Regions from separate parts of the Phycicoccus sp. Soil803 genome, predicted to be linked through region 2. Evidence: predicted binding sites of a transcription regulator. Region 2 holds the regulator's gene; the other holds the start of a gene.
The links. The regulator HrcA, encoded in region 2, represses chaperone genes, less so after heat shock. The targets are predictions, from matches to a motif close to TTNGCACTCGNNNNNNNCGAGTGCNAA.
Positions count from the first base shown of each region.

Region 1: a site for HrcA is predicted at 2,464-2,490, ahead of groES (co-chaperone GroES). Genes of this name have one in related genera too.

Region 1 covers NZ_LMST01000001.1:1,021,897-1,026,103, forward strand. The annotation lists gene ASG95_RS04765 (hypothetical protein) at 1-1,060, opposite strand, end outside; gene ASG95_RS04770 (DUF6299 family protein) at 1,141-1,473, opposite strand; gene ASG95_RS04775 (GNAT family N-acetyltransferase) at 1,560-2,378, opposite strand; gene groES (co-chaperone GroES) at 2,638-2,931, shown strand; gene groL (chaperonin GroEL) at 3,026-4,207, shown strand, end outside.
Region 2 covers NZ_LMST01000001.1:1,838,275-1,842,481, reverse strand. The annotation lists gene ASG95_RS08435 (16S rRNA (uracil(1498)-N(3))-methyltransferase) at 1-209, opposite strand, end outside; gene dnaJ (molecular chaperone DnaJ) at 222-1,346, opposite strand; gene hrcA (heat-inducible transcriptional repressor HrcA) at 1,476-2,507, opposite strand; gene ASG95_RS08420 (DUF3097 domain-containing protein) at 2,638-3,513, shown strand; gene ASG95_RS08415 (DUF4870 domain-containing protein) at 3,665-4,105, shown strand; gene hemW (radical SAM family heme chaperone HemW) at 4,138-4,207, opposite strand, start outside.

The DNA.
Region 1 (4,207 bases), 820 kb from region 2:
AGCCACGCAGTGCCTTGACGTTGAAGGGCATCGCCTCGACCACGGCATACCGCCTGGCGAAGGGGACGTCGACGGACCGGCTCGACCCGACGTAACCGACCCCGGCATCGAGCTCGGCCCCGTCGGTCGCGGCGGTCAGGGCGCCGACGAGGCCGGCCCGGAGCACTGCTTTGTCGGGTTCGTAGAGCCAGCCGCCGAGGTCGGCGAGGTTCACCAGCGGTGGGGCATCGCCGTCCATGTCGGCCTCGGTGACCACCACCGCGGGACCGGTGGCGCGCAGCAGCGCCGCGCTGCGGCCCGCGGTCCGGACCAGGGGGCCCCACCAGACGGCGCACTCGACGACGTCGCCCTCCCACGAGGTCCACTGCGCCTCGGACCCAGCGGGCAGGGCGGCGTGCGGGAAGGCGGGGCTGAGCTTGGCCCCCGTCGCGGGGAGGGCCCGGGCGACCTCCTGCACGGTGGTCCAGCTCGGGGAGATCTCGGCCAGGTTGAAGATCCGCCGGGTCCGACCCGTGACGTCGGCGACGCCCGGGGTGCGGCGCGCCGGGTCGAGCCAGGCACCGACCCCGCGACCACCCTCGCCGGCCGGGGCGGTGAACTCCTCGACGACGCCCTGCTGCGCGGTCGAGTCGGGCCAGTGCCGCAGGTTGACCGCCGCGATGCCGGCCGTGAGCTCGTCGGCGTCGATCGCGCGGACCCGCAGGTCGAGCCCGGCCATCGCCATCGCGTCGGCGCCGATGCCGCAGCCGAGGTCGTGAACGGTGTGGATGCCGGCAGCCCGGTAGCGCTGGGCGTGCTGCGCGGCGACGCCGAGGCGAGTCGCCTGCTCCAGCCCGTCGGACGTCAGCACCATGCCGCGGGCGAACTCGCCGAACTTCTCGACGGCCCGCGCGCGCAGCCTGGCCTGGTTGAGCGCAGCCGCCACGAGGTCCGGGTCGAAGCCGGCGCCGCGAAGCCGTTGCTGCAGGGCCAGCGCGCCCGACTCCTCGTACGGGGGCAGCGACTGCAGCAGACCCCAGCCTTCGCCGGTGGTCAGCCGTCGCAGCAGGGCCAGGTCCATGTCGCGCATTGTTGCGTATGCCGCGCGCTGAGGTCGCGGGTCCCGGCACCCCGACCGGGGGCTGGGACCCGCGACCGCGGTCAGGCCCCCGGGGAGAGGGTGACCTGGCCGCGCGCCGTGTCGTGGGTGCAGGGGGCACCCGCGCAGGCGCTGACCGTCACCTCGCCCTGGGCCGGACCGGGTTGGAAAGCGCTCGGCCCGCTCATGACGAGGCTCCACGGGTGGGCGGCTCCGTCGCACACGCCGTCGACCGGAGAGGAGATGCCCTCGACGTCGGACCCCTGGGTCAGTGATCCGGAGATCGACACGGTCACCGCACCGCTGCCGGAGCACGAGTAGGTGCCGGTGAGTCGCGCGGCGCCGGCCTCCAGCGTGCCGACGGCATCGAGCGTGACTGCGTGCGTCAACTTCACTGGTGACCCCCCGGCCGTGTCTGGGACTCCGATGGAACCCTCATCCACTCAGACGCACGACAGGGCCTCTTGGTTGTGGCGAGTTCTCAGCGGGTGCGTCGCCACTCGTACGGGGTGGTCGTCGAGACCTTGACGAAGCCGGACCGCTCCAGGATCGGTCGGGAGAACTCGGTCGAGTCGCTGTTGATGTAGCGCTTGCCGTAGCCGATGGCCGACCGCGCCCGTGCCGCCGTGAGGGCGCGGTAGATGCCCTTCCCGCGGTACTCCGGTCGCGTCGCACCACCCCAGATCCCGGCGAAGTCGGTGTCCTCGACCGGTTCGAGCCGGCCGGCGCTGACCACGACGCCGTCGTGCTCGGCCACCCACATCTCCATGTCGTCGCGGGTGCGCAGCCGGTGCAGGAGCTGGATGACGTGCTCCTCGGCCTCCTCGGGGTCGTCCCCGAACACCTCGGACTGCATCGCGAGCATCGCGCGGACCTCGTCCTCGTCGGTGACCCGGCGCACCACGATCCCGTCGGGCAGGTCGATGTCGACGGCCAGGAGGCGGGCCTCGCCGATCATCACCGACTCGGGCTCGTCGGGGACGAAGCCGTGGGCGACCAGCGCCTCGTGCAGGCCGGGGGCGTGGTCGTGGCCGCGGGTCTTCCACTCGACCCGCTGGATCTCGGGCATCGCCTCGTAGTGGGCGAGCGCCTGCTCCACGAGCTGCCGGACCGAGTCCTCGTCAGCGGGTCGACCGTCGACGTCCAGGTTCTGGTAGGTGATGAAACCCCGGCCCCCCAGGTAGGTGGCGAGCACCAGCGGCCCGAGCCTGGGTGTGGTGAGGGCGGAGGAGAGCTCCTCGCGCAGCTGCTCGTCGTAGGCGCGGAGCAGGACCGCGGGGTCGCTCGTGGGGGTGGTCATGCGCCAGACACTGCCCGCTCGGGGGTGCTCGGCGCCACCGGATATGGCCTCCGCCGTCCGCCCACGGCGAACTCCCTGACCAGATCTGGCACTCGAGTTGACCGAGTGCTAACCACGAGCCTAGATTTGCATTGGCACTCCGGTTCGCCGAGTGCTAACGCAGCCAGCCGGTCGACCCCCGCGACGGCGACCGGATCGGCAGCACCCTGCACCACCACCACTGTCCAACTTCGACATTCCCGAAGGGGAGGTCCTCACCGTGTCGGTTTCCATCAAGCCGCTCGAAGACCGCATCGTCGTCAAGTCCGTCGAGGCCGAGCAGACCACCGCGTCTGGCCTCGTCATCCCGGACACCGCGAAGGAGAAGCCCCAGGAGGGCGAGGTCCTCGCGATCGGCCCGGGCCGCATCGACGACAACGGCAACCGCGTCCCGCTCGACGTCACCGTCGGCGACCGCGTGATCTACAGCAAGTACGGCGGCACCGAGATCAAGCACGGCGGCGAGGAGTACCTCATCCTCTCCGCTCGCGACATCCTCGCCATCGTCGGCTGAGCATCCGCACCTCGTGAGTGACGTGCCCTGTATGCCGGCTACGCGGCATACAGGGCACGTCGCGTTCAACCCGACAGACTAGAGAAGGACTTTCATGGCTAAGACGCTGGAGTTCAACGACTCCGCCCGCAAGTCGCTGGAGCGCGGCGTTGACGCGCTCGCGAACGCGGTCAAGGTGACGCTCGGCCCGAAGGGCCGCAACGTCGTCATCGACAAGAAGTGGGGCGCCCCCACGATCACCAACGACGGCGTGACCATCGCCCGGGAGATCGAGCTCGAGGACCCCTACGAGAACCTCGGCGCCCAGCTCGCGAAGGAGGTCGCCACCAAGACGAACGACGTCGCGGGTGACGGCACGACCACCGCGACCGTGCTCGCCCAGGCCATGGTCAAGGAGGGCCTGCGCAACGTTGCCGCGGGTGCCGCCCCGGCCAGCCTGAAGCGCGGCATCGACGCAGCAGTCCAGGCCGTCAACGCCCGGCTGCTCGAGACCGCCCGCGAGATCGAGGGCAAGGAAGAGATCGCCCAGGTCGCCGCACTGTCCGCCCAGGACGAGACGATCGGGTCGACCATCGCCGAGGCATTCGACAAGGTCGGCAAGGACGGCGTCATCACCGTCGAGGAGTCGTCGACGGCGACCACCGAGCTCGAGTTCACCGAGGGCATGCAGTTCGACAAGGGCTACATCTCGCCCTACTTCGTCTCCGACGCAGAGCGCATGGAGGCCGTGGTCGAGGACGCCTACATCCTCATCAACCAGGGCAAGATCTCGGCCATCGCCGACGTCCTGCCGGTGCTGGAGAAGGTCGTCAAGACCGGCAAGCCCCTGCTGATCATCGCCGAGGACATCGACGGCGAGGCGCTGTCGACCCTGGTGGTCAACAAGATCCGCGGCACGTTCAACGTGGTCGCGGTCAAGGCTCCCGGCTTCGGCGACCGTCGCAAGGCGATGCTCCAGGACATGGCGACCCTCACCGGTGGCCAGGTCATCTCCGAGGAGGTCGGCCTCAAGCTCGACCAGGCTGACCTCGAGGTGCTGGGCCAGGCCCGCCGCGTCGTCGTCACCAAGGACACCACCACGATCATCGACGGCGGCGGCAACTCCGACGACGTCACCGGCCGGGTCAACCAGATCAAGGCCGAGATCGAGCGCACCGACTCCGACTGGGACCGCGAGAAGCTCCAGGAGCGCCTCGCCAAGCTCGCCGGTGGCGTCTGCGTCATCAAGGTCGGTGCCCACACCGAGGTGGAGCTCAAGGAGAAGAAGCACCGCATC
Region 2 (4,207 bases):
ACGCTGAGCTCGAGGTCGGCCTTGCCGGCGGCGACGACCGCGCAGGTGAGCCGCAGTCCTGCTCCGTCGGCGAGCATGACCTGCTCCCCCACGCCGATCCGGCGGACGGTGGCCGCGTGCCGACCCTCGGGGCCGTCGAGCACCACCCGGCTGCCCGCGGCGGCGCCGGCGACGACGGCGGGGTCGATGAGGAACAGGGGCAGGGTCACGACGGTCGGCCGCTACTTGGCCTTGAACGCGTCGCGGAGCTTGCCGAACAGCCCGGGGTGAGCCGGGGACAGCCGTCCCTCCGGACGCTCCTCGCCACGCAGGGTCGCGAGCTCGCGCAGCAGGGCCTCCTGCTGCTCGTCGAGCCGGGTCGGGGTCTGCACGTTGGCGTGGATGATGAGGTCGCCCCGGCCGGTGCCCCGCAGGTGGGTGACACCAAGCCCGCGCAGGGTCATCGCGTCGCCCGGCTGGGTGCCCGCCTTGATCTCGAGCTCGTTGGTGCCGTCGAAGGTGTCGAGCTTGACCGTCGTCCCCAGTGCTGCGGCGGTCATTGGGAGCTCGACCGTGCAGTGCAGGTCGTCGCCGCGGCGCTGGAAGGTCTGGTGGGGGCGGACCGCGACCTCGACGTAGAGGTCGCCGGCCGGGCCGCCGCCCTGGCCGACCTCGCCCTCGCCAGCCAGCTGGATGCGGGTGCCGGTGTCGACGCCCGCGGGGACCTTGATCGTGAGCGTGCGGCGGGTGCGGACCCGGCCGTCGCCGGAGCACTCGAAGCAGGGGCTGACCAGCACCTCGCCGTAGCCCTGGCAGGTCGCGCAGGGACGGGTCGTCATGACCTGGCCGAGGAACGAGCGCTGGACCTGCTGGATCTCGCCGCGACCGCCACAGACGTCGCAGGTGCGCCGGGAGGTCCCGGGCTGCGCACCGTCGCCGTGGCACGTGGAGCAGACCACGGCGGTCTCGATGGCGAGCTCCTTCTCGGCCCCGAACACCGCGTCGGCGAGGTCGATGTCGAGCCGGATCAGGGCGTCCTGGCCCCGGCGCTGACGGGACCGCGGCCCGCGCTGGGCCTGGCCGGCGCCGGCGCCGAAGAAGGCGTCCATGATGTCGCTGAACGAGAAGCCCTGGCCGAAGCCGGCGGCCCCGCCCGCATAGGGGTCGGAGCCCATGTCGTAGGACCGGCGCTTCTCGGCGTCGGAGAGCACGTCGTAGGCCTGCGAGACCTTCTTGAACTGCTCCTCGGCCTCGGGGCTCGGGTTGACGTCAGGGTGCAGCGTCCGCGCCTTCTTGCGGTAGGCCCGCTTGATGTCCTCGGGGCTGGCGTCCCTGGACACGCCCAGGTCCTGGTAGTAGTCGTTCAACGAGATGTCCTTGGTGTCAATGGCTCTGAGGTCGGTGGCTCTGGTGTCGGTGGCTCTGGTGTCGATGGTTCGGTGTCGATGGCTCTGGTGTGAGTGGCCCAGACAGTCGGTGGGGCAGGTGGATGCGCGTCACTGCGCGAGGATCCGGGAGACGTAGGTGGCCACGGCCCGCACCGACGCCATCGTCGTGGGGTAGTCCATCCGGGTGGGTCCGAGCACGCCCAACCCCGCGACGAGCTCCGAGCCCGAGCCGTACTCCGTCGAGACGACGGAGGTGGACTGGAGCCCGGCGAACGGGTTCTCGTGCCCGATACGCACCGAGACGGCGTCGGAGGTCTCCCTGGCCGTGCCGAGCAGCTTGAGCAGCACGACGTGCTCCTCGAGCGCCTCGAGCACCGGGCCGATGCTGAGCGGGAAGTCGGTGCCGACCCGCGCGAGGTTGGAGGTGCCCGCCAGCACCACCCGCTCCTCGCGCTCCTCGACGAGGGCGTCCTCGAGCGACTGCACGACGGAGCGGACCAGGTCGCGGTCCGCGGGGTCGAACTCGTCGGCCAGGCTCGCGAGTGACGCGGCGGCCTCCACCAGCCGCTGACCGGCGGCCCTCGCGTTGACCTTGGCGCGGACCAGGCCCAGGAGGGCCTCGCCGTCCGAGGCGGACAGGTCGTGGGGGGTCTCGATGACGCGCTGCTCGACCCGGCCGGTGTTGACGATCAGCACGACCATCAACCGGCTCGGGCCCATCGGCACGAACTCGATGTGGCGCACGGTGGACCGGGTGAGCGACGGGTACTGCATCACGGCGACCTGGCGGGTCAGCGAGGCCAGCAGCCGCACCGTCCGGTCGACGACGTCGTCGAGGTCGACCGCCCCCTCCAGGAACTGGGCGATGGCGGCCCGCTCGGCTGCGGTCATCGGCTTGACGGAGCTGAGCCGGTCGACGAACAACCGGTAGCCCGCATCGGTGGGCACCCGCCCGGCGCTGGTGTGCGGAGCGGCGATCAGCCCCTCCTCCTCCAGCGCGGCCATGTCGTTGCGCACGGTCGCGGCCGAGACCCCCAGCTGGTGGCGGTCGAGCAGCGACTTCGACCCCACCGGCTCGGAGGTCTGGACGTAGTCCTGCACGATCGCGCGCAGCACGGCGAGACGACGTTCCTCGCTCACTCGACACCTCCGTCCGATCAGGTTGGCACTCACGCTCAGCGAGTGCCAAGTCTACGTGGTTCCCGGGCCGGGACCAGCACGGGCGGCGCGCCCGCGCCGCACAGGCGCGTCCGCGGCATACCCTGCCTCGGTGTCCGACCGCTATGGCTCCGATGTCCTGTCCGGTGACTGGAAGGTCCCCCCGCGGGGTCGCTCCCGCGAGGTCGAGGCCGAGACCGGGCTGGTCGTCGAGGACGTCGAGACCGGCTGGTGCGGCGCCGTGGTCCGCGTCGAGAAGGCCGGTGGCATGCGCGTGGTCCACCTCGAGGACCGGCGCGGCCGCACCAAGGGCTTCCCGATGGGACCGGGCTTCCTGCTCGACGGCGCACCGGTCGTCCTGACCCCACCGACCGCTGCCGCTCGCGCCCAGCTGGCCGAGGCGCGGGTGGCCGCCGCCCGCACCGCCTCCGGGTCACGGACCGTCGAGGGCGCCCGCGCCAAGGTGGCGAGCGGGTCGCGGATCTTCGTCGAGGGCCGCCACGACGCCGAGCTCGTGGAGAAGGTCTGGGGTGCCGACCTGCGGGTCGAGGGCGTGGTCGTCGAGCTGCTCGACGGCGTCGACGACCTCGTGGGGGCGATCGCCGAGTTCCAGCCCGGGCCGGGGCGCCGGATGGGCGTGCTCGTCGACCACCTGCTGCCCGGCACCAAGGAGCACCGCGTCGTGCAGGCCGCCGCCCAGGGCCGGTATGCCGCGCACGTGCGGGTGCTGGGCCACCCGTACGTCGACGTGTGGCAGAGCGTGCGCCCCGAGCGGCTCGGGCTCGCGGCGTGGCCGGTCATCCCGCGCGGCCAGTCGTGGAAGGACGGCATCTGCGACCACCTCGGCTGGCCGCACGACAGCCAGGCGGACATCGCCCGCGCCTGGAAGCAGATCCTCGGCACGGTCCGCTCCTACGCCGACCTCGAGCCGACCCTGCTCGCCAGCGTGGAGGAGCTGATCGACTTCGTGACGGAGCCCGGTCACTGAGCCGGTCACCGACGCCTTGGGAGGACGACAGGGTCAGGGTCGGCCCTGACGCACCCCTGAACCCGCCCCGAGCGCACCCCGAAAGCCGTTCTCCCCGCGGGCCGGATGCGTTTCACTGGGGGCAGACACCACGCAGACCACGGAGAGAGCCATGAGCGACCAGCCCCAACAGCCGCAGTCCAACATCCCGCCACCGCCGCACCCGCCGCAGCCCCAGCAGCCGCCGCCGGGTTACGGCGTGGCGCCCCAGCCCATGTCGCAGCAGGACGAGAAGACCTGGGCGACCCTGGTGCACCTCGCGCCGTTCCTGGCAGCGGTGGTGGGCATCCCGTTCCTCGGCCCCTTGATCGTCTTCCTGATCTTCAAGGACCGGGGCCCGTTCGTCCGGTTCCACGCGGCGCAGGCCCTCAACTTCCAGATCATCATCACGATCGCGTTCTGGGTCTTCGGGCTGCTGTCGTTCGTGCTGATCGGGATCCCGTTCCTCATCCTCACCGCGATCGCCTGGGTGGTCTTCTCGATCATCGCCGCGATCAAGGCCAACAACGGCGAGTGGTACCGCTACCCGATGACGCCGGAGCTCGTGAAGTAGTCGCCTGGTGAAGTAGCCGCCGCGGGGATCGCTCAGCACAGGCCGAGGAGTCGTCGCACGGCGGTGTCCGTGAGCAGCCGGCCCTGCCTCGTCAGCACCACC